One region of the Salmonella sp. FC25216 genome, then DNA from elsewhere that is predicted to be linked to it. Evidence: predicted binding sites of a transcription regulator. Region 1 holds the regulator's gene; each other region holds the start of a gene.
The links. Region 1 encodes LexA, which represses DNA repair genes until DNA is damaged. Its sites were predicted from a motif close to TNCTGTATGTACATACAGNA; they were not measured.

Region 1 (8,294 bases):
CACGATTTACCGCAAAAATATGCTGTTCAGCCCGGAGAATAACAGGCGTTTCGGGGTGAAAAAATCGTCACAGATATCCTTTCGGGTTAACTAACTGGAACCTACGGCTTTCCCGTTCTGCATCGAAATATCTCGAAGCCTCGTCACGTACCCTCTACCCCTTCCATTGGTATCACGAAGATTCCAGTAATATTTTGTTTAGAACTCAATGATTACCTTTATCGCTTTTTCATTAGCTGCATGTTTAAAAACATCATAGGCTTTCTCAATAGCGTTAAATTTAAAATGATGCGTTACCAGTTTTTCTGTCTGGAGCCTTCCTGAACAACAATTACTCATCAGTAAACCTATCGTATTGGTATTGACTAAACCCGTTGTGATCGTCATGTTTTTACTCCACAGTTTTTCTATAGAAAATTTAACAGGTTTTCCGTGAACACCAACATTAGCTAAATTGCCGCCTTCCTTAATAATACTTTGGCAAATATTCCAGGTTGGCTCAATACCTACAGCTTCAATGGCGCAGTCAACGCCACGCTGTTGGGTCAATGCCATAATATTATTAATAGCATCCTCCTTCGCTGGATTTATCGTATAATGAGCCCCCATTTCTTTAGCCATTGTTAAACGGTTATCATCTATATCTATCATTATTATATTAGAAGGAGAGTAAAGTTGTGAGGTTAACAGACAACTCATCCCTACAGGGCCAGCCCCAACTATAGCTACCGTATCGCCTGGTTTTATCTCTCCATTTAAAACGCCGATTTCATGCCCTGTTGGTAAGGCATCAGATAACAAAACACCAGTATCTTCATTAAGGTTTTCGGGCAATAAATATAATGAGTTATCTGCATAAGGGACACGGACATACTCCGCCTGCGTTCCATCAATCATATAACCCATGATCCACCCCCCTTCATTTTGACAGTGAGAATAAAGTTGTTTCTGGCAATTTTCACAAGAACCACACCGACTGATACAGGAAATAATAACTTTGTCTCCTTTTTTAAATTTTGTTACAGATGATCCGATCTCTTCTATAACACCCACACCCTCATGCCCCAGAATTCGACCATTAAACGTGCCGAACTTGTTCAGTGCGATCTCCTGAATCTCAGGGTTTTTTCCTTTAAGTATTCCAAGATCTGTCCCACAGATTGTGGTCTTAACCATCCGGATAATAACATCACCCGAATTAAGGAGCTGCGGCTTTTGACGCTCTTCAAAACGAATATCATGCTCGCCATAATAGACCATCGCTTTCATGGAAATACTCCTTTTGGTTGTTGCAAAATTGTACTGTAATGGTTAATTTATAAGACTTTTGTGGAAGCCCCCTAACTTTGAAAAAAATCTGTCGAAACTTATTCTATTTTTATAATCTGTTGATACTATGGGGAGTGTGGTTAGCGGGCATTTTTAAACGACAAGACAATCATTCAAGTAATGATAGCGTATAACTCATTAAATTATAAAGAATCCACTTCACCAGATAGCGCAACCTGAATGACAAAGAGATAATATTAACTATTCATTTGCTCATACTATGCAAGATGTGTTTCTTATTTTATAAGATAGAATTGTGCTGCATATTCGTCATGTTGAAGACAATAGTCCTTAATAGATACAGTAGCCACACGGCGAATAAAGATTATGCGGTGAAAAAAGCTCTGCTATGGCATAACGCTAAACCGGAGGCATTACACCTCCGGTGAAAACGCCTCAGAATGTCATCGTAAGCTGCACGCCCGCCCCCCAGGTTTCATCTTCGCCGTACAGCCCCATTAAATCGAGATGTACGCGGTTAAAGGGCGCAAAGCCAAGACCGCCAGTAACCACATTGCTATCATTATTTTTCACATCCGCACGATACCCTGCGCGCACTGCCAGCCATGATAACGGACGGACTTCAGCGCCAACGCCAACGTACTGTGAATTGTCTTCGCTCTTAAAGCCTTTCGTTTCCGTCAGATCGCCATCGGCGCTTACGGTCAGCAAATCGTTATGCCATGCGACGCCCGCAGTGACCAGGGGGCGGATTTGGTATGTATCTTTATAGTTGGTAGTTTCTCCCGTCATACCATTGGTAATATAAATATCTTTCGTATCGATATCGCGAGATACCAGATTTTGCCCGCTCAGCCCCAACGTCCAGTTTTCACCGACATCGGCAGCAAGCCCCGCATCAACGTTAAAGCCAGTGTCGTCATTACGATAACGGCTGCTATTCCAGTCGCTACTGTCGTAGTTATAAATTGACGTGGTGTAGTTATAGAGCCAGGTTTTTTGCAGTTTTGGCGTAACGCCAATGGAAACAGGCACGTCGCCCACCGCAAACTGCTTCGCCAGCGCAATACCGTAGTCAGACACAATCGCTACCCGCCCCGACGCGGTAGAGTTTAAATGCTTTGTAATTTCATCAGACCCCAGCAGGGCAGCGCGTCCTGCTTCACGAAGCGCGATACTTTCATCATGCTGGATATCGCGCAGATACTGAATATCGTTCTGATCAATGGACGAACTCACGCGCCCATGCGCATAACCTTTGGCGATAAACGCCACGGAAAGCGTTTGTCCTGGAATACTTACCGCCAACCCGGCGCCGGCATTGGCACGGGCGGTTTTTCCGTTGAGATATTCCAGCTCATCGGCCAAATCGCGCGCGGCCCCCTGAAATTGATTCAGCACGCCGCGCGGATTGAGCAGAATTTGCCCCAGCGTAAGGTTATCGACGACCTCATCGTAGTAATCCACTTTATCGCTGATATCATCAATTTCATCCTGGAGATTGTCTTTATCGGTAATCTGGACGCCGATTGCAGGAAGGACAACAGTGATATTGTCTTCCGGTTTGGCTTTTGCCAGTAATGCCGGGTTTAACAGTACTCCGCTGCCATAATTCGCGGACGCTACGCCCGTCCCGCCCATTGCGTCATTACGCGCTTCTGTCCAGGTATTGGCGGCGCTCGCCTGCTTTGCCATACAAAGCGAGACCGCGATAGCAATTAGTGAAAGTTTGACGTCTTTGTTCACAGTTAGCCCATTTTATTATCAGGTGAAGTAATCTCTCCGCCACGTCTTGCAGGGCAGAGGCGAACTATTGCTGTGAAATAGTGATATTAAAGCCTGTTGTTATAATATCGGCCCTCATTATGTATAGATGAGAATACTGATCCGGAAAAGCTTAGCAGGCGATATATTGTTGCGGGGTAATTTCAGAGTTTTAAGCAGCTCGTGGTAAAGTAGCAGATTAGACTTTCATGCCATTCGAGGTGCTACATGGAAAAGACCACAACGCAAGAGTTACTGGCGCAAGCTGAAAAACTCTGTGCGCAGCGCAACGTGCGCCTGACGCCTCAGCGCCTCGAAGTGCTGCGCCTGATGAGCCAACAGCAGGGCGCGATCAGCGCATACGATCTGCTCGATTTGCTGCGCGAAACGGAACCACAGGCCAAACCGCCCACCATCTACCGCGCGTTGGATTTTTTGCTTGAACAGGGGTTTGTCCATAAAGTGGAATCCACCAATAGTTACGTGGTTTGCCACCTGTTCGATCAGCCAACGCACAGCTCGGCCATGTTTATCTGCGATCGTTGCGGCGTGGTGAAGGAAGAGTGTGCAGAGGGCGTGGAAGACATCATGCATACGCTGGCGGCTAAAATGGGATTTGCGCTACGACATAACGTTATCGAGGCGCACGGTCTGTGCCCCGAGTGCGTAGAAGTGGAAGCGTGCCGCCATCCGGGTGAGTGCAGTCACGATCACTCGGTGCTGGTGAAGAAAAAACCGCGCTAGCCAAAACGGGAAACGGGCGACAATAGAGAGGGTGCCGCCCGCATTCATAAGCAAACAGTGGGAAGCACATCCATGTACTCCTGGTGGGGAAAACGTATTACCAGCGATAGTTGTTACGGGTTTCCCAGTCAACAACCTCTTTTTCCGCCTGATCTTTCTGGTAACCGTAACGCTCCTGGATTTTACCTACCAGCTGATCGCGTTTACCTTCGATAACGGTCATATCGTCATCGGTCAGTTTGCCCCATTGTTCTTTCATTTTACCTTTAAACTGTTTCCAGTTACCGCCGGCTTCGTCTTTATTCATCATCTTGTCCTCATCATTCGGTTAGGAATAGCAAGTGTTATTCGCCCAAATGCACTGCAATTTCTGCTGGACGTGATAGTAATTGTAGGCAGGAATTCGGACTTCGGTTTTATATTCAGAATTTTTAACCGTCACGACTGGCAAACCATGTACCCTCGCGCCAGTGACGACGCCAGATAAGGGCCAACGACAGACCGCGAAGCGCCAGAAACACGGTTAATGCCAGCCATAAACCATGATTTCCTAATACCGGCAGGGCGAAGAGCGTTAGCGCAAATCCTCCCGCAGCGACCGCCATGCTATTGCGCATTTCGGCGGCGCGCGTCGCGCCAATAAACATGCCGTCAAGCAGATAGCACCATACGCCCACCAGCGGTAATACCACCTGCCAGAGAAGATACCGATCCGCCAGTAGCTGTATTTGCGGCAATGAGGTCAGTAACGCGACAATATGTTCGCCTGCCAGGGCATAGACTGTGGAAAACAACAAGGCCACAATTCCTGACTGGCGACACGCCGCTCGCCAGACATCCAGTAGCTTGCTACCGTCACGCGCGCCGTAAGCCTGACCGGAGTGCGCTTCTACCGCATAAGCAAAGCCGTCCAGCGCATAGGCCGTAAAGGTGAGTAATGTCATCAGTACTGCATTTACCGCGATAATATCGCTGCCCAGCCGCGCGCCTGACACCGTGATTGCGCCAAAACAAAGCTGAAGGAGCAATGAGCGCAGCATGATATCGCGATTGAGCGCCAAAAGACGGCGCACGTTGCCGCGCCAGGCCTGTTTTAGCATATCCAGCGACACGCCGCGGAGATGGAGAACTTTACGCACCATCATGAAGCCGATCAGTAACGTGGCATATTCTGCGATGACCGTCGCCAGGGCGGCACCCTGCACGTTCATATGAAGCCCCATCACCAGCCACAGGTCGAGCGTGATGTTGAGGATATTGCCCACGACCAACAAGATAACGGGTGCCCGCGCATACTGGACGCCTAACAGCCAACCGAGCAGCACCAGATTCGCCAGTGACGCGGGAGCGCTTAGCCAACGAATTTCAAGGAATTGTCTCGCCTGTACCAGGACAGCGTCGTTCCCGCCGACAATATGTAAAGCCAGCTCGATAAGCGGCGTGCGAAATAGCACAATCATCACGCCAGCGCCCAGCGCCAGTAACAACGGCTGAATGAGCGCCCGGGCTAACGCCAGTGGATTTTTGGCGCCAAATGCCTGCGCCGTTAGCCCAGTAGTACTCATACGTAGAAATAGCAGCAGCATGAAAAGAAAGCTGGTGGCAGTCGCTCCCACCGCCACACCGCCCAGATAAACCGGGCTGTCCAGATGACCAATCACCGCCGTATCGACCAGTCCCAGTAAGGGAACGGTGATGTTAGAAAAAATCATCGGCAACGCAAGACGCCAGAGAGCTTTATCAGAAGAGGTAAAAAACGGCATGGAGAAAAGCCTGACAAGGAGTTAAACGAAACGTGCTCATTGCCGGATGGCAGCGTAACACCTTATCCGGCCTACAAATTAATCATTTCAGCAACTGCATTCCCGTAGGCCTGATAAGCACAGCGCCATCAGGACAAGATTGCCGGATGGCGGCGTACAAGGAGATTAAGAGATTACAACCATTCCCCGTTGCGAATAACACCTACCGCCAGCCCTTCAATCGTAAAGCTTTGCTCGCGCAGATCCACCACTATCGGTGTAAACTCGCTGTTTTCCGGCAGCAGCTCCACTTTATTGCCCTGCTTTTTCAGGCGTTTTACTGTCACTTCATCGTCAATGCGAGCGACAACCACCTGGCCATTGCGCACGTCCTGCGTTTTATGTACCGCCAGCAAATCCCCATCCATAATACCGATGTCTTTCATCGACATACCGCTCACGCGCAGCAGGAAATCGGCGCTGGGTTTGAATAAAGAAGGATCGACCTGATAATGGCCTTCAATATGCTGCTGCGCCAGAAGCGGCTCGCCCGCCGCGACACGCCCGACAAGCGGTAATCCGTCCTCTTCTTCCTGTAACAGACGGATGCCTCGCGATGCGCCGGAAACGATTTCAAGCACCCCTTTGCGCGCCAGCGCTTTAAGGTGTTCTTCCGCAGCGTTTGGGGAACGGAACCCCAAACGCTGCGCGATTTCCGCACGCGTCGGTGGCATACCTGTCTGGCTGATGTGATCCCGAATGAGATCAAACACCTCTTGTTGCCTGGCCGTTAACGCTTTCATTCCGCCCCCTGGGTGTATATACAGTCATGCTGTGAGTATATACAGTTAAAGGTGATTTTGGAACCACAAACGGCGCAAAAAACAAGAGATTTATAAAATTTGGAACCTTTATCGAAAATGTGACCATAACAGGATGCCCCAGGTCATCAGGGCAACGAAAATAGACAGCAGTACCGCAGCCGATCCCATATCTTTCGCGCGGCCGGAAAGCTCATGGTATTCAGAACCAATGCGATCAACGACCGCTTCAATAGCGCTGTTGAGGATTTCAACAATCATGATAAGTAAAACGGAACCTATCAATAACACACGGGTAATCGCATCCACATCCAGCCAGCAGGCGATGACGACGCCCAGCAATACCGCGAGGCTTTCCTGGCGAAACGCAGCTTCGTGAGTCCATGCGGCGCGAAATCCTTTCCAGGAATACCCTGCCGCTTTGATAATTCTGGTAAATCCAGTGGTATTATTGGCCATCAAAAGAACCTTTTTACATTATTAACGTCAATGACATTATACGGTTGCCCCGCACGATTCGGACTACCGTAACGCAGCGCGAAGTATGACGGGATACAACAGAAATTCGCTAAACTTTCTGATATCCTTGCAGCGCATTTGCATTATTAACCAGAGGCTTTACATCGTTTATGTCCGGCTGGCCACGAATTTACTACAAATTACTGAATTTACCATTAAGCATACTGGTAAAAAGCAAGTCTATTCCGGCGGAACCCGCTCAGGAATTGGGACTCGATACTTCTCGTCCCATTATGTATGTCTTGCCATACAACTCAAAAGCGGACTTACTGACGCTGCGCGCTCAATGTCTGGCGCACGATCTCCCGGATCCGCTGGAGCCGCTGGAGATCGACGGCGCGCTGTTGCCGCGCTATGTATTTATTCACGGCGGACCGCGCGTCTTTACGTATTACACGCCAAAAGAAGAGTCGGTGAAACTTTTTCACGATTATCTCGATCTGCATCGTAGTAATCCGGCTTTGGACGTGCAGATGGTGCCCGTTTCCGTGATGTTTGGCCGCGCGCCGGGTCGTGAAAAGGGAGAAGAGAACCCGCCTCTACGTATGATGAACGGCGTACAGAAATTTTTTGCCATCTCCTGGCTGGGTCGCGATAGCTTTGTCCGATTCTCGCCGTCCGTCTCATTACGTCGCATGGCTGATGAACACGGCACCGATAAAATCATCGCACAGAAACTGGCGCGCGTGGCGCGTATGCACTTTGCTCGCCAGCGCCTGGCGGCTGTTGGCCCACGCCTGCCCGCCCGTCAGGATCTATTTAACAAACTGCTGGCCTCGAAAGCTATCGCCCGCGCGGTAGAAGACGAAGCGCGCAGTAAGAAAATCTCTCATGAAAAAGCGCAGCAAAACGCCATTGCGCTGATGGAAGAGATCGCGGCGAACTTCTCTTACGAGATGATTCGTTTGACCGACAGGATTTTGGGGTTTACCTGGAACCGGCTTTACCAGGGGATTAACGTGCATAACGCCGAGCGCGTACGCCAACTGGCGCACGACGGGCATGAAATCGTCTATGTGCCCTGTCACCGCAGCCATATGGACTATTTGCTCCTTTCTTATGTGCTGTACCATCAGGGACTGGTTCCGCCGCATATTGCCGCCGGTATCAACCTTAACTTCTGGCCCGCTGGCCCGATTTTCCGCCGTCTGGGCGCGTTCTTTATTCGTCGCACCTTTAAGGGGAATAAACTCTATTCCACCGTTTTTCGCGAATATCTGGGCGAGCTGTTCAGCCGCGGCTACTCCGTAGAATATTTTGTCGAAGGAGGACGTTCGCGTACCGGACGTTTGTTAGATCCGAAAACCGGCACACTGTCGATGACTATCCAGGCGATGCTGCGCGGCGGTACCCGTCCAATTACGTTAGTGCCTATTTACATCGGCTATGAGCACGTCATGGAAGTGGGAACCTA
Region 2 (8,294 bases), on a different contig from region 1:
CGGATTAACGTCCATAAACGATGAAACATAGTCTTGCCCTCAGTGCCGGATAGCAAATCATCAGTCCAGCCGTCGTTTGGTTTTTAGCCACGTCAGGCCAATAAACATCACCGCCGAGGCGATTAAAAACAGTACGTTAATGCCTAACACGACCGGAATATTGCCAGCCAGAAACAGACTTTGCAGGGTACTGACAAAATAGCGCGCCGGAATAATATAGGTCACCGCGCGGATCACCGCAGGCATACTGTCTATCTGGAAGATAAACCCGGACAGCATAATCGAGGGTAAAAAGGCGGCGTTCAGCGCCACCTGCGCGGCGTTAAACTGGTTACGAGTGATGGTGGAAATCAACAGCCCCATCCCCAACGTACTCAGTAAAAACAGACTGGTGATGATAAACAGAATCACCAGCGAACCGCGATACGGTACGCCGAGAATAAACACCGATACCAGCATGCAGAGCAGCATCGCCAGCATACCGAGAAAGTAATAGGGAATAAGCTTACACAGCAGCAGTTCAACACGCGTCACTTCGGTTGAGAGCAGCGCCTCCATCGTGCCACGCTCCCATTCGCGGGCAACGACCAGCGAGGTGAGGATCGCGCCAATTACCGTCATGATAATGGTCACTGCCCCGGGAATAATAAAATGTTGACTGATCGCCGCCGGGTTAAACCAGTAGCGCGTCTGAACATCGATGAGCGGTTCAAAAGTGTCGCCGCGATCTTCCGCCCGCTGTTGTTGCCAGATTTGCCAGATGCCTTCAACATAACCCTGAACGAAGTTGGCGGTGTTTGGCTCACTGCCATCGGTAATAACCTGAATTGGCGCGCTGTCACCGGCGCGCGCCATTTGTTGCGCGAAATCCACCGGAATCACCACCAGTCCGCGAATGCGTCCGGCCTGCATTTTTTCAATTAATTCATGGCGATTATCGCTAATGGTCGCGTCGATATAGGGTGAACCGGTCATCGCATGAGTGAAGTCCAGCGCCTCCTTGCTTTGCTGTTCAAGCAGAATCCCCACCCGCAGCTTGCTGGAGTCGAGGTTAATGCCGTAACCGAAAATAAACAGCAACAGCAGCGGGATCACCACCGCAATCAGCCAGCTACTGGGATCGCGAACGATCTGGCGCGTCTCTTTGACGCACAACGCACGCACGCGGCGCCAGGAGAGAGACTTACTCATGCGTATGCTCCTTATCCCAGTCATTGATGAGAGTGATAAATGCCTGCTCCATCGTCGGATCGGCCTGTTGCTCATCGGCGGCCTGCGCTTTGAGATCGTCCGGCGTACCGCTGGCGATAAGCTTCCCGCGATAAACCAGTCCGATGCGATCGCAATATTCCGCCTCATCCATAAAGTGGGTCGTCACCATTACCGTGACCCCTTTTTCCACCATGCTATTAATATGCAGCCAAAATTCACGGCGGGTGAGGGGATCAACCCCGGACGTTGGTTCATCAAGGAATAAAATATCCGGTTCGTGCATCAGCGAGCAGGCCAGCGCCAGTCGCTGTTTAAAGCCCAGCGGCAGCGCATCGGTGGGATGCGAAGCAATGCTTTTCAGACCAAACGCTTCGCTCATGCGCTGAATTTTGTCATTCTGCGCGCGGCCCCGCAAACCGTAGACGCCAGAGAAAAAACGCAGGTTCTGCTCGACCGTCAGGTTGCCGTAAAGCGAAAATTTTTGCGCCATATAGCCCAAATGCTGACGGGCTTTGCCGGAGCTGACTTTCAGGTCCATATCCAGCACCAGCGCCTTGCCGGACGTCGGCACCAGTAGGCCGCACATCATTTTAAAGGTGGTTGATTTACCTGCGCCGTTCGGGCCGAGCAGGCCAAAAATCTCGCCGCGCTGTACGACGAAATTAACATGGTCTGTGGCCGCGAAATCGCCAAATTTTTTCGTCAGTTCCTGCGCTTCAATCACCGTTTCGCCGGGAGTGCCTTCAACCGTATGAAGGATTGAACCCAGCGGAGACTCCGCGGTTCCCGCCCCGCCAAGCAGATCGATAAACGCATCTTCGAAGCGCGGCGCGGTCTCATTGAGGGTGATTTCCGGCATCCCTTCGGCCTGACGAATCTCTGCTGCGGTCGCCTCTTTTTTCAGGATCAGGCGTACCGAACGTCCCTGAATCATGCCGTCGCTCACCTGCGGCAGTCTGAGCGCTCGCTGTAGCAACTTACGGTTGTTTTCCTGTGGACTGCTCATCAGAAAGCTACGACCGGCCATCGTTTGCGTCAGCGCTTTAGGTTCGCCCTGATAGAGCAGCTCGCCTTCATTCATCAGTAGCACATCGCGACACTGTTCGGCTTCATCCAGATAGGAGGTGCTCCATAAAATCAGCATCCCGTCGCCCGCCAGTTCGTGGACCATTTGCCACAACTCGCGCCGTGAAATCGGGTCAACGCCAACGCCCGGTTCATCCAACAGCAGCACTTTTGGTTCGCCGACCAGCGTACAGGCCAGCCCCAGTTTTTGCTTCATTCCGCCGGACAATTTCCCCGCCAGACGGCCAGTAAAAGGGCCGAGGGCGGTAAACTCCAACAAACGGGCAAAGGTCTTTTCCCGTATCTCGCCGGTAACGCTGCGCAAATCGGCATAGAGATTAAGGTTCTCCATGACGGTAAGATCTTCATACAGACCGAATTTCTGCGGCATATAGCCCAGAACCGCGTGCAGCTCGCTGTCGTTTTGTATCGGGTCGAAGCCCAATACAGACGCGCTGCCGCCATCGGCTTTGAGCAGGCCCGCCAGCATACGCATCAGCGTGGTTTTTCCTGCGCCGTCCGGCCCTACCAGTCCGGTGACATAACCGGAATGAATGGTACAGTCGAGCGGCGCGACGGCGGGTTTATCCATTCCCGCAAAGCGCTTCGTCAGACCGTGCAGTGTAATAACGGCCTCACTCATGCCGTGCCTCGTCATTAAATTTCACCGTGACCGGCATCCCCTGGCGTAACGCATCGTCCGCATCGGTGACGATAATGCGCAGGCGATAGACGAGATCGGTACGCAGATCCGGCGTTTCGACAGTTTTCGGCGTAAATTCCGCGGTGGGCGAAACGAAACCAATCTTGCCGTGGTAAGGTTTGTCAGGACGTCCGTCGGTATACAACAGAATGTCGCGTCCCGGCTGTGTCTGACTGAGGTTGCGTTCATCGACATAGGCGCGCACCCAGACGGGGCGGGTCAGCGAGAGCGTTAATACCGTGCTGCCGGCGTTCAGCATACTGCCCGGCTCGACCGCGCGAGTGAGCAAGGTCCCGTTGGCAGGCGCGATAAGCGTGGTGTCCTGCAAATCAAGCTGCGCCTGCGCCAGTTGGGCCTTTGCCTGTTCCAGGCTGGCTTTCGCCTGGGCGATATCCTGTTCACGATTACCGGTACGGTACTGGCTCAGTTTATCCTGCGCGGATTTCAGCGTCGCCTGCGCCTGATCGCGCGATGAGCGGGCGTTTTCCAGATCGTTAGCGGAAATGGTGCGGCTTTTCCACAGTCCTTGCTGACGGTTATAAAAGTTTTGCGCGTAGTCATAGGCGGCTTGCGCTTGTCTGACGGCGGCGGCGGCCTGGGCTATCTCTTCATCGCGATAGCCTGCCAGCATCAAATCGTATTGCGCCTGAGCGACCGACACGCCAGCTTTCGCCTGCATCAGCGCGTTTTCGTATGGCGCGTGATCCAGTTCGCCGAGCACCTGTCCGACTTTGATAGTATCGCCTTCATCAACATTCAGCGACGCCAGCCTGCCGCCGACGCGAAAGCTGATATTGACGGTACGAATATCGACATTACCGTATAGCGTCAGCCCATCGTCCTGCCGACTTTGATACCACCAGGTTCCACCGGCAATCACAGCGACGATCGCTGCGATTACCAGTCCGATAACGACAGGTTTTTTCATCAGTCCAGACTCCTTTGCGTTAAACCGTGCAGAATAAGATCGATGTGGCAGGTTACCGTCTGGTAAATCAGCTCCGCTTTTTCTTCATCAAACTGCGGCCAGCCGGTACGTAACAAAATAGTTTCTTTGCCGAGACGAAACGCCAGCACTTCGCCCAGTAAGGCATGGGTATGCAAAATCATGCGCGTATCATTGGCGTCGCAGCCAGTATAAGCGGCAACCAATCTTGTCAGATGGGTGTGCAACGGATCGATAACCTGTTCATGAACCAGTTGATAGGCCGACGTGGGAGAGAGCTGCTCGCGTGAAATAAATTTACTCAGGTTAACGGTGTCTTCCTGCGTCAGCAGCATAATCATGTTCTTGCAGGCGAGCAGAATTAACTCGCGTATGGCGTCCCGGTCAGGATCTGGCTGGCTAAACAGATGTTCCGCTTTTTCAGCATGGGGGCGAAATTTTTCGCCAAGAAAATCGGCAATCCACTGGGCGCAGGCGAGGTATAAATCCTCTTTTGAGCCGAAATAGTAAGTAATGGCGGCAATATTTTGCCCCGCCAGCGCGGCGATATCGCGCGTGGTGGCATGGAGGCCATACTCGCCAAACTGCGCCAGCGCGGCGGCAATTAGCTGGCTTTTCGCCTGCTCGCCCTTGGTGGTCGTGGTGGGAATATTCATCACACGCCCTAATTCTTAATCAATCGATTGATTAAGATTATGACTCATAATGGCACTTGTCCAGTGTGGTCGATTAATTTGTCTTTGCCACCTTTCGGGATAATTTATGCGCCGCATCACAAAAACTGCTACACTCCGCCCCTTCATGACATTGTGGTTTTTGTCATTCCAAATTTGAGCATCTCCCTGAAAACTACACCGGCAACGGTCGGGGCGGTCCGGAGTAGTTATGTCTTTTGATTCCCTGGGATTAAACCCTGATATCCTGCGCGCCATTGCCGAGCAGGGTTACCGTGAACCTACCCCTATTCAGCAGCAGGCGATTCCCGCCGTGCTGGAAGGCCGCGATCTGATGGCCAGCGCCCAGACCGGGACCGGTAAAACGGCGGGCTTTACCCTGCCATTGTTGCAGCATCTGATTACCCATCAGCCGCACGCTAAAGGTCGTCGTCCGGTGCGTGCGTTGATCCTCACGCCAACCCGCGAGCTGGCGGCGCAAATTGGCGAAAACGTCAGAGATTACAGTAAATATCTTAACATTCGCTCGCTGGTGGTATTTGGCGGCGTAAGCATCAATCCGCAGATGATGAAACTGCGCGGCGGCGTGGATGTGCTGGTGGCGACGCCGGGACGTCTGCTTGACCTGGAACATCAAAATGCCGTGAAGCTGGATCAGATTGAGATTCTGGTACTGGATGAAGCCGACCGTATGCTGGATATGGGCTTCATTCATGACATTCGTCGCGTGCTGGCGAAACTGCCGGCGAAGCGTCAGAACCTGCTGTTCTCCGCCACTTTCTCCGACGACATCAAAGCGCTCGCCGAAAAGCTGTTGCACAACCCTTTGGAAATCGAAGTGGCGCGCCGCAATACGGCCTCAGAGCAGGTGACGCAGCACGTGCATTTTGTGGATAAAAAACGTAAGCGTGAATTGTTGTCGCAAATGATTGGCCAGGGCAACTGGCAGCAGGTGTTGGTCTTCACCCGCACCAAACATGGCGCGAACCATCTGGCGGAACAGCTTAATAAAGACGGTATTCGCAGCGCGGCGATCCACGGTAATAAATCGCAGGGCGCACGTACCCGCGCGCTGGCCGATTTTAAATCCGGCGATATTCGCGTGCTGGTGGCGACGGATATTGCGGCGCGTGGTCTGGATATTGAAGAACTGCCGCACGTGGTCAACTATGAACTGCCTAACGTGCCGGAAGATTATGTACACCGTATTGGCCGTACCGGTCGCGCGGCGGCAACCGGCGAGGCGCTGTCGCTGGTCTGTGTTGACGAACATAAACTGTTGCGTGATATCGAAAAGTTGCTGAAAAAAGAGATCCCACGCATTACGACGCCGGGCTATGAGCCGGACCCGTCGATTAAAGCGGAGCCGATTCAGAATGGCCGTCAGCAGCGCGGCGGCGGTCGTGGACGCGGTCAAAGTCAAGGCGGAGCGGGGCGCAGTCAGCAGCCGCGACGTCAGGATAGCGGGGCGCCGAAGGCGAAATCAAAACCGCGCGCAGGCGAGGGGAAACCCGCTGGCGACAAAGCGCGTCCGCCGCGTCGCCCGCGCAGAATCACGCCCGCCCAGTAAATTTTATCCGGCAATATGCCCGGTAGCGCGACGCCTACCGGGCCTGCGTATGACGCGGCGTAGGCGGATCAGGCGCTTGTCGCCGCCATCCGGCAGATAAAAGCGGCGTTGCGAGCCGTATTCCAGAACCGGCAAAAAAGGTATTTCCCGCCCCTGAAATGTGACACAATAGTGGCTGTTTATACAGTACTTCAGGTTTTCTCATGGCATTGACCGCTGCGCTGAAAGCGCAAATCGCCGCCTGGTATAAGGCGCTTCAGGACCAGATTCCCGACTTTATTCCCCGTGCGCCGCAGCGGCAGATGATTGCTGACGTCGCCAGAACGCTGGCCGGGGAAGAAGGGAGACATCTGGCTATTGAAGCGCCGACCGGCGTCGGGAAAACCCTTTCCTATCTTATTCCCGGCATCGCCATTGCCCGGGAAGAGCAAAAAACGCTGGTGGTCAGTACCGCTAACGTGGCGTTACAGGATCAGATCTTTAGCAAAGATTTGCCGCTGCTACGAAAAATCATCCCCGATCTGCGCTTTACCGCCGCCTTTGGCCGCGGGCGTTACGTGTGTCCGCGAAACCTGACGGCGCTCGCCAGTAGCGAGCCTACGCAGCAGGATCTGCTCGCCTTTCTTGATGACGAACTGACGCCTAACAACCAGGAAGAGCAAAAGCGCTGCGCCAGGCTGAAAGGGGATCTTGACGGTTACAAATGGGATGGTCTGCGGGATCATACCGACATTGCTATTGACGACGATCTGTGGCGACGATTAAGTACCGATAAAGCCAGTTGTCTGAACCGCAACTGTCACTATTACCGCGAATGTCCATTCTTTGTCGCCCGACGTGAAATACAGGAAGCGGAAGTCGTGGTGGCGAATCACGCGTTGGTAATGGCGGCGATGGAAAGCGAAGCCGTACTGCCGGAACCGAAGCATCTGCTGCTGGTACTGGATGAAGGTCATCATCTGCCCGATGTCGCTCGCGACGCGCTGGAGATGAGCGCGGAAATTACCGCCTCCTGGTATCGTCTGCAACTGGATCTGTTCAACAAACTGGTGGCGACCTGCATGGAGCAATTTCGTCCTAAAACCACGCCGCCGTTAGCGAATCCTGAGCGACTTAACGCTCATTGCGAGGAGGTATACGAGCTGATCGCCTCGCTCAATGCCATTCTTAATCTGTATATGCCCGCAGCGCAGGAGGCGGAGCACCGTTTTGCAATGGGCGAGTTGCCCGCTGAGGTCATGGAAATCTGCCAGCGGCTGGCGAAGCTGACCGAAACGCTGCGTGGGCTGGCGGAGTCCTTTCTCAACGATCTCAGCGAAAAAACCGGGTCGCACGATATTGTGCGTTTGCATCGGGTGATTTTACAGATGAACCGGGCGCTGGGAATGTTCGAGGCGCAAAGTAAATTATGGCGGCTGGCTTCGATGGCGCAGTCTTCAGGCGCGCCGGTGTCCAAATGGGCGACGCGCGAAATACGCGAAGGGCAGCTCCACGTCTGGTTCCATTGTGTCGGTATCCGCGTCAGCGATCAGCTGGAAAGATTGTTATGGCGCAGCGTACCGCACATTATTGTCACCTCGGCGACGCTGCGCTCGCTTAATAGCTTTTCGCGCCTGCAGGAAATGAGCGGCTTAAAAGAAAAAGCCGGCGACCGCTTTGTAGCGCTGGATTCGCCATTTAATCATGTGGAGCAGGGGAAATTGGTGATTCCTCAAATGCGCTACGAACCCACCATTGATAACGAAGAGCAGCATATAGCCGAAATGGCGGCCTATTTTCGCGAGCAACTGGAGAGCAAAAAACATCATGGTATGCTGGTGCTATTCGCCAGCGGGCGGGCGATGCAGCGTTTTCTGGAGCATGTCGCTGATGTGCGCTTACTCCTCCTGGTCCAGGGCGATCAGCCGCGTTACCGGCTGGTGGAGCTGCACCGTAAACGGGTGGAGAGCGGCGAACGCAGCGTGCTGGTTGGGCTTCAGTCTTTTGCCGAAGGGCTGGATCTTAAAGGCGATCTGCTGACGCAGGTCCATATCCATAAAATTGCCTTCCCGCCGATTGACAGCCCGGTCGTGATCACTGAAGGCGAATGGCTAAAAAGCCTGAATCGTTATCCGTTTGAGGTAC
Region 3 (8,294 bases), on a different contig from region 1:
AGCGTCCTCACGAAGTTGCAGCAGGTAGTCCCGCACCTGACATGCGGTTTGCCACAGGCGCTGTTGCTGCTGCCAGCGTTGCCAGCCATAAAGTCCTGTGGCGCTGAGAATGATAATGAGCGACATCGCGACCACCGTTTCAATGAGCGTATAGCCATGTTGTTTTTTCATGTCGGCAGTATGGCTGTCGGGAAAAAAATAACGAGCACCAAATGCGGATTGTTCGGCGCGTTACGGAAAAAAGTTCATGTCTTGCAGCGCGTTGCAAAATTTCAGGAATCCGCGCCGAAGATTGAGACGAAGGGTAAAAAAAACCGACGCGCAATGACGTCGGTTACGGCAGGATCGTCAGCGCTTAGATAGCGACCGGCGCTTTAATACCTGGGTGCGGATCATAGCCTTCAATTTCAAAATCGTCGAACCGGTAGTCAAAAAGCGAATCGGGTTTACGCTTAATGACCAACTTCGGGAGCGCGCGCGGTTCACGGCTTAATTGCAGGTGCGTCTGCTCCATATGGTTGCTGTACAGGTGCGTGTCGCCGCCGGTCCAGACAAAATCGCCGACGTCCAGGTCGCACTGTTGCGCCATCATATGCACCAGTAACGCGTAGCTGGCAATGTTGAACGGCAGACCGAGGAACACATCGCAGGAGCGCTGATAAAGCTGACAGGAGAGTTTTCCATCTGCGACATAAAACTGGAAAAAGGCGTGACACGGCGCCAGCGCCATCTTATCCAGCTCGCCGACGTTCCACGCAGAAACGATAATACGGCGGGAGTCCGGATCGTTTTTAAGCTGGCTTAAGACCGTGGCGATCTGATCGATATGGCGGCCATCCGGTGTTGGCCATGCACGCCACTGCTTGCCATAAACCGGGCCTAAATCGCCGTTTTCATCGGCCCATTCGTCCCAGATGGTGACATTATTTTCGTGCAGGTAAGCGATGTTGGTATCGCCCTGCAAAAACCATAACAGTTCGTGAATAATTGAACGTAAATGGCAGCGTTTCGTCGTCACCAGAGGAAAACCTTCCTGCAGGTTAAAACGCATCTGATGGCCAAAAATGGAAAGCGTGCCGGTGCCGGTACGGTCGTTTTTCTGTGTGCCTTCATCCAGCACTTTTTGCATCAGTTCTAAATACTGTTTCATGGTTCCTCAGGAAACGTGTTGCTGCGGGCGGCGGCGATATGCCCAAACCATCATGATCGCGCCAGCGATAATCATCGGGATAGAGAGAATCTGCCCCATGCTAATGTACTGTACCCATGCGCCGGTAAATTGCGCGTCCGGCTGGCGGAAGAATTCAACAATGATACGAAACGCGCCATAGCCAATCAGGAATAATCCGGAGACAGCGCCCATCGGACGCGGTTTGCGGATAAAGAGATTAAGGATGATAAACAGCACCACGCCTTCTAATGCCAGTTCATACAACTGAGAAGGATGGCGCGGCAATACGCCGTAGGTATCAAAAATAGGCTGCCATTGCGGATGTGACGGCAGCAGCGCAATATCTTCCGCGCGTGAACCCGGAAAGAGCATGGCAAACCGGAAGTTAGGATCGACGCGCCCCCACAATTCACCGTTGATAAAGTTGCCCAGACGCCCGGCGCCCAGGCCGAACGGAATTAACGGTGCAATAAAATCAGACACCTGAAAGAACGAGCGCTTCGTGCGCCTGGCGAAGATAATCATCACCAGTATCACACCGATAAGCCCGCCGTGGAAGGACATGCCACCGTCCCAGACGCGGAATAAATAGAGCGGGTTATCCAGAAACAGAGGGAAGTTATAAAACAGAACATAGCCAATACGCCCCCCCAGGAAGACCCCCAGGAAACCTGCATAGAGTAAATTTTCAACTTCGTTTTTGGTCCAACCGCTTCCCGGACGGTTAGCGCGACGCACCGCCAACCACATCGCGAAAACAAACCCCACCAGATACATCAAACCATACCAGTGAAGCGCGACGGGTCCAATTGAGAAAATGACCGGATCAAAGTCCGGAAAATGCAGATAGCTACTGGTCATCTGTCACCACAATTTCTTGTTATTTCGCTGAAGAGATAGCGATTGATAAGCGCGTCTGCGCGTTGCAGACGCTCCAAAGGTGCGAATAATAGCACAAGGGTTAAAAGCGAGATGCCGATTACCGTTAAAAGATATGTATACGCATTGTCTTTCACCTTGCAGGCGTGTTGTCTGCGCCGTGAATCCAGAGTCACTCTCTTTTCCCGCTCCGGTCGTTATAACCCTCCGCGAATCAATCCCCCCATCCCGCGGCGCTCCATAAAGGCTGCCACCTGATGACGCACCTCGGTCGCCATCTGCGCCTCAAGGCTGCGCCTGGCAAGGGTTTGCGCGTCTTCAAAATCGATATGCCGCAGAAGATATTTCACACGCGCTACCGAACGGCCATTCATCGAAAGATGGCGATATCCCAGACCGATAAGAATCGCTACGCACATCGGATCGCCCGCCATCTCGCCGCACAGGCGAAGATCGATGCCATTTTTTTCGGCTTCCTGCGCAATCATAGACAGTGCGCGCAGCATAGCGGGATGCAGGCTGTCATAAATACTGGCCACGCGGGTATTGTTGCGATCTACCGCCAGGATATATTGCGTTAAATCGTTAGTGCCGACCGAGATAAAGTCGATCCGGTTAGCCAGATGCGGCAGCATAAATACCATTGACGGTACTTCCAGCATAATACCGATACGCGGTTTCGGGATCGCATAGCCGATCATCTCCTCGACCTCGCGTCCGGCGCGTTCGATCAAGCGGCGCGCTTCATCGACTTCATCAATGCTGGTAACCATCGGCAGCAAAATGCTGAGGTTGCCAGTCGCCGCATTGGCGCGCAGCATCGCGCGGACCTGGATCAAAAAGATCTCCGGCTGATCCAGCGTAATGCGAATCCCGCGCCAGCCCAGACACGGGTTCTCCTCGCTGATCGGCATGTAGGGCAGTTGCTTATCCGCTCCCACATCCAGGGTTCGCAGCGTCACCGGTTTATCGTTAAACATTTGCAGCATCCCTTGATACTGCGCCACCTGCTCTTCTTCCGAGGGAAACCCGCTTTGCAGCATGAAGGGGATTTCAGTACGGTACAGGCCGATACCGTCGATCCGAGCGCCTAACTTTTCCTCATGCTCGGGGCTGAGCCCGGCATTCAGCATCACTTTGACGCGCTCGCCGCTTTTCAGTTGGGCGGGAAGATTGACGTCGTCCTCTGCCAGGCGACTGAGTTCGATCTCTTCACTAATGAGCCGCTGATATTCCTGAATAAGCACCGGTTCAGGATCGACCAGTAATTCACCGCGATAACCATCCACCACCAAAGTACGACGATGTAGCACCGAAGGCTGAATATCAGCGCCCATAACGGTCGGGATACCGAGCGCGCGCACCATAATCGCCGCATGAGAGTTTGCCGCGCCGTCGCGCACCACAACGCCAGCCAGCCTGTCCTGCGGCAACTCCGCCAGCGTGGTCGCCGACAGCTCGTCCGCGACCAGAATAAAACGTTCCGGCCAGGCGTTTGGCCCCTGGACTGAATCATCAAGATGAAATAACAGTCGCTGCCCCAGAGCGCGTAAGTCTCCCGCACGTTCTTTGAGGTAGTTATCGGTTAGCGCCGCAAATTGTTCGGCAAATTTTTCGATGATTTTTTTAACGGCCCACTCCGCAACAGCGCCTTTGTCAACCTCGGCGAAAAGCTCGCGACGCAATCTGGCGTCTGAAAGCAGGTGTGAGTACAGATCGAAAATGGCCGCCGTCTCTTTTTGCGCACCAGCGGCAAAGCGTTTGCTGTACCGTCGGAATTCGTTCGCCGCCTCTTCCAGCGCGCCGGTCAATCGTTCACGTTCAAGAGAGGTATCCAGCGTAGACGCTTCGTAAACCTGTTCCATCAGCGGCATGGTCGCATCTTGCCAGCCCGACGCGATAGCCACGCCCGGCGCCGCAGGAAGCGCGCGGATTCGTGTCTGCCGGTATTGCCCGAACAGCGCTGTGACCTGCGACTGTGACAAGATAGCCGCCATCTGCGTGGCGAGCGTGACGAGGAAAGACTCTTCGCTTTCATCGTACTGGCGCAATTCGCGCTGCTGTACGACCAGCACGCCCAGAAGTTGGCGACGCTGAATGATCGGCACGCCGAGAAACGCGCGAAAACGTTCCTCTTTTACCGACGGAATGTATTTAAAGCTGGGATGTTTTTGCGCATCGGCAAGGTTAATGGGTTCCGCCAGCCTACCCACCAGGCCAACGATCCCCTCATCAAACGCAAGCGCAACGGTTCGACCACGCGGTTTTTTCAATCCCCGCGTCGCCATCAGGTAATAACAGCGTCGGTCATGATCGGCCAGGTAAACCGAGCAAACCTCTGTATCCATCGCAAGACAGATATCCGTGACCAGAATATTCAGCGCCTCGTTCAGACGCGGCGCGCTGGCCACTTTTTCGACTATTTCGCGCAGGCGAGTGAGCATAATTTGCGTGGCTTAACCTCTTTTACGTCGATAAGCAGGCGCGCTTTGTAGCTTAGGCGTATTATCCTGAAGCGCCATTACAACACTTGCAAACTCTTTCATTACCCTGCGGTAGACATCGCGTTTAAACGACACCACTTGTCGAACCGGATACCAGTAACTTACCCAGCGCCAGCCGTCAAACTCCGGCGTGCTGCTGGTTTGCATATTGATTTCGGCGTCGGCGCTCATTAACTGCAAAAGAAACCATTTTTGTTTCTGGCCGATACATACCGGCTTTGTGTCCCAACGCACCAAACGTTTTGGTAACTTGTAACGCAACCAGTTGCGAGTTGAAGCAAGGATTCGCACATCTTTACGGCTTAACCCTACTTCTTCAAACAGTTCCCGGTACATCGCCTGTTCTGCCGACTCCCCTGGATTTATCCCGCCCTGCGGGAACTGCCAGGAGTGCTGACCAAATCGCCGGGCCCACATCACCTGCCCCTGACGATTACAAATTACGATACCTACATTTGGGCGGTAGCCATCGTCATCAATCACCGGACTACCTCAACATAAACCTTATATATGAACGATTGTTTCATACTCCAGTGAGGCGGTAAACCACTCTGTAATAGTGACACAGCCTAATAACAATTGAATAACTCACAGTAAATGGCCGAGTTATAAACAGATGATGACGCCCTTGCGCCATTTTATTCACCTTTTCTGTGGATATAGTTGTGAAGAAGTATGGAATTACCACGGGAAAACCCAGAACAGTCTGAATTCCTCGTGTGAGAGACAGTAAAAATAGTGCCTTATATTCATGGCGTTATAGACAAATATTACATGTCACCTTCATAAATCGTGACCAGCGTCACACCTAAGATCCTTATGCTGATGAAAGATCAACCAGCGTCGGTTTTATCCACAGATTGTGCCAATAACTTACGCACTATTTGTCTGAATTTTCGATTTTCGTCGCACGTCAAGGCTGTAAATGGAAACAGTAGTGGTGGTTTTACACAGTTATCCCAACTTTCTGTGGATAACATAGTGTAAGATCCTGTTTATTGTCAGTGACCAGAATTGGAAAACCTGCTCCTGCGTTGCGCAACACGAAGAAACAACACAAAAAAAGCAATAAAAATCAGTCTATTGAATATAGGACACAGAAAAAGATAAACTCTGTTCACACGGTATAAAATCACTGCTCATTTTTTAACCTAAGGTAATTGCAATGTCCGCTCTTTGTCCGCTACTGACTCCGCCTGCTTCGGAAGCATTGCTGTTAGCCCAGGCGCGGCAGCTTTCCGGCTATACGTTAGGCGAGCTGGCAGCGATAGCTGGTATTACCACACCTAAAGATTTGAAGCGAGACAAAGGCTGGATCGGCGTTCTGCTGGAGATCTGGCTCGGCGCCAGCGCCGGAAGCAAGCCGGAGCAGGATTTCGCCGCGTTAGGCGTAGAACTGAAAACCATCCCTGTGGATAGCCTGGGTCGTCCTCTGGAAACAACCTTTGTTTGCGTGGCGCCGTTAACCGGTAACAGCGGCGTGACCTGGGAGACAAGCCACGTACGCCATAAACTGAAGCGTGTGCTATGGGTGCCGGTCGAAGGCGAGCGCAGCATACCGTTAGCCGAACGCCGCGTAGGTTCGCCGCTACTCTGGAGTCCGAGTGAAGAAGAAGACAGACAATTACGCCTCGACTGGGAAGAGCTGATGGACATGATAGTGCTGGGGCAGGTGGAACGCATTACCGCCCGCCATGGCGAAGTCTTGCAACTGCGGCCCAAAGCCGCCAATGCCAGGGCGCTCACCGAGGCTATCGGCGCGCGCGGGGAACCGATTTTGACGCTACCGCGTGGATTTTATCTGAAAAAAAATTTTACGCAGGCGCTGCTGGCTCGCCATTTTTTATTGCAGAATCCGTAACGCCCGCTACGCGCAAACGCGCCCCCGCTATGGCTACGCATCGGGCCGACGTCCGATAAGCGTAAACGCATTGTCGCCGCTATTTTACACCCTTCGCGGTTGCGCAAATTCAGCCCGGGCTTTCGCCCGCCGCACGACAGGCCTATAATTACCGCTTCTTTTTTTGGCAGGACTTTGTTCGATGTTATTTGCATGGATAACCGATCCCAATGCCTGGCTGGCGCTCGGTACGCTGACGCTGCTGGAGATTGTACTTGGGATCGACAACATTATTTTTCTTTCTCTGGTGGTAGCAAAACTTCCTACGGCGCAACGGAACCACGCGCGGCGGCTTGGGCTGGCGGCGGCGATGATAATGCGTCTGGCGTTGCTGGCATCAATCGCCTGGGTCACTCGCCTGACTAATCCGCTGTTTGAGCTTTTCGGCGAAGCGATTTCCGCCCGCGATCTCATTCTTTTACTGGGCGGGTTATTTTTAATCTGGAAAGCCAGCAAGGAGATTCATGAGTCCATCGAAGGCGAAGAAGAGGGGTTAAAAACCCGTGTTTCTTCTTTCCTGGGCGCAATAGTGCAGATTATGCTGCTGGATATTATTTTCAGTCTTGATTCAGTTATCACAGCGGTTGGCCTCTCCGACCATCTGTTTATTATGATGGCGGCGGTCGTTATTGCCGTGGGCGTCATGATGTTTGCGGCACGGCCCATCGGCGAGTTTGTCGATCGTCATCCGTCGGTAAAAATGCTGGCGCTCTCCTTTCTGATCCTGGTTGGCTTTACCCTGATTCTGGAAAGTTTCGACGTTCACGTTCCGAAAGGGTATATCTATTTCGCCATGTTCTTCTCTATCGCAGTAGAGAGCCTGAATCTGTTGCGCAGTAAAAAGAATCCGCTGTAATCCTGTCTCGCTCCCCCGCCGGGGAGCGAATACTCACTTTATTTCCTTTCTTCTCACAGATTAAGATTTTGCTGCTTCCGACATGCAGAGCTGCGCGTTATTACTAGACTATTATCAGACATATGATTAACAGACTATTATCAGATGCAGGTTACGTGAGGACAAACGGATGAAAAAATGGGCAGTTGTAATTTCCGCAGTAGGGTTGGCTTTTGCGGTATCCGGATGCAGCAGCGATTACGTGATGGCGACAAAAGATGGTCGTATGATCCTGACCGATGGAAAACCGCAAGTTGACGACGATACCGGTCTGGTCAGCTATACCGATGCACAGGGAAACGAGATGCAAATCAACCGTGACGAAGTGTCTCAAATCATCGAACGTTAAACGATAGCCTGTGATCGGGGTCAGCATTCTGTAGACCTTCAGGCTGCGTCCAGGAACGGTGCGTGGCGACCACGCCCGGTAACAATTACGCCGCGCAGCCTGCAATTTTACTTTCCCTTTTGCCTTCCCTCTGCCATTTTTATTGTCCTTTGTCGGGAATTTCTGACTTCATAATAAAAAGGAAACGGCTATGCACTATCACCGTATACCCCACAGCTCGCTCGAAGTAAGTACGCTAGGGCTGGGCACAATGACATTTGGTGAACAAAACAGCGAAGCCGACGCTCACGCACAGCTCGACTATGCCGTCGCAAATGGCATTAACCTTATCGACGCCGCCGAGATGTATCCGGTACCGCCGCGCCCGGAAACGCAAGGGCTGACGGAATCCTATATCGGTAACTGGCTCGCCAAACGCGGCAACCGTGAAAAACTGATCATCGCCAGCAAAGTCAGCGGACCGGCACGTCATAATGATCAAGGCATCCGACCTCATCAGGCGCTGGATCGAAAAAATATTCGCGAAGCGCTACACGACAGTTTGACCCGATTGCAGACCGACTATCTGGATTTGTATCAGGTGCACTGGCCGCAGC

Region 2: dinG (ATP-dependent DNA helicase DinG) is a predicted target of LexA. The motif match lies at 6,340-6,359, and genes of this name have one in related genera.
Region 3: mutH (DNA mismatch repair endonuclease MutH) is a predicted target of LexA. The motif match lies at 5,472-5,491, and genes of this name have one in related genera.

What each region holds. Positions count from the first base shown of each region.
Region 1 covers NZ_JBDGON010000001.1:693,669-701,962, forward strand. The annotation lists gene AC3G3F_RS03180 (zinc-dependent alcohol dehydrogenase family protein) at 199-1,269, opposite strand; gene AC3G3F_RS03185 (conjugal transfer protein TraF) at 1,726-3,036, opposite strand; gene zur (zinc uptake transcriptional repressor Zur) at 3,283-3,798, shown strand; gene AC3G3F_RS03195 (CsbD family protein) at 3,896-4,105, opposite strand; gene AC3G3F_RS03200 (hypothetical protein) at 4,127-4,240, opposite strand; gene dinF (MATE family efflux transporter DinF) at 4,230-5,561, opposite strand; gene lexA (transcriptional repressor LexA) at 5,735-6,343, opposite strand; gene AC3G3F_RS03215 (diacylglycerol kinase) at 6,452-6,820, opposite strand; gene plsB (glycerol-3-phosphate 1-O-acyltransferase PlsB) at 6,991-8,294, shown strand, end outside.
Region 2 covers NZ_JBDGON010000005.1:86,977-95,270, forward strand. The annotation lists gene AC3G3F_RS11765 (ABC transporter permease) at 1-29, opposite strand, end outside; gene AC3G3F_RS11770 (ABC transporter permease) at 61-1,191, opposite strand; gene AC3G3F_RS11775 (ATP-binding cassette domain-containing protein) at 1,184-2,920, opposite strand; gene hlyD (secretion protein HlyD) at 2,913-3,908, opposite strand; gene cecR (transcriptional regulator CecR) at 3,908-4,582, opposite strand; gene rhlE (ATP-dependent RNA helicase RhlE) at 4,812-6,170, shown strand; gene dinG (ATP-dependent DNA helicase DinG) at 6,374-8,294, shown strand, end outside.
Region 3 covers NZ_JBDGON010000003.1:177,725-186,018, forward strand. The annotation lists gene AC3G3F_RS07070 (prepilin peptidase-dependent protein) at 1-171, opposite strand, end outside; gene thyA (thymidylate synthase) at 356-1,150, opposite strand; gene lgt (prolipoprotein diacylglyceryl transferase) at 1,157-2,032, opposite strand; gene ptsP (phosphoenolpyruvate--protein phosphotransferase) at 2,248-4,494, opposite strand; gene rppH (RNA pyrophosphohydrolase) at 4,507-5,037, opposite strand; gene mutH (DNA mismatch repair endonuclease MutH) at 5,720-6,415, shown strand; gene AC3G3F_RS07100 (TerC family protein) at 6,597-7,310, shown strand; gene AC3G3F_RS07105 (YgdI/YgdR family lipoprotein) at 7,480-7,698, shown strand; gene AC3G3F_RS07110 (NADP(H)-dependent aldo-keto reductase) at 7,889-8,294, shown strand, end outside.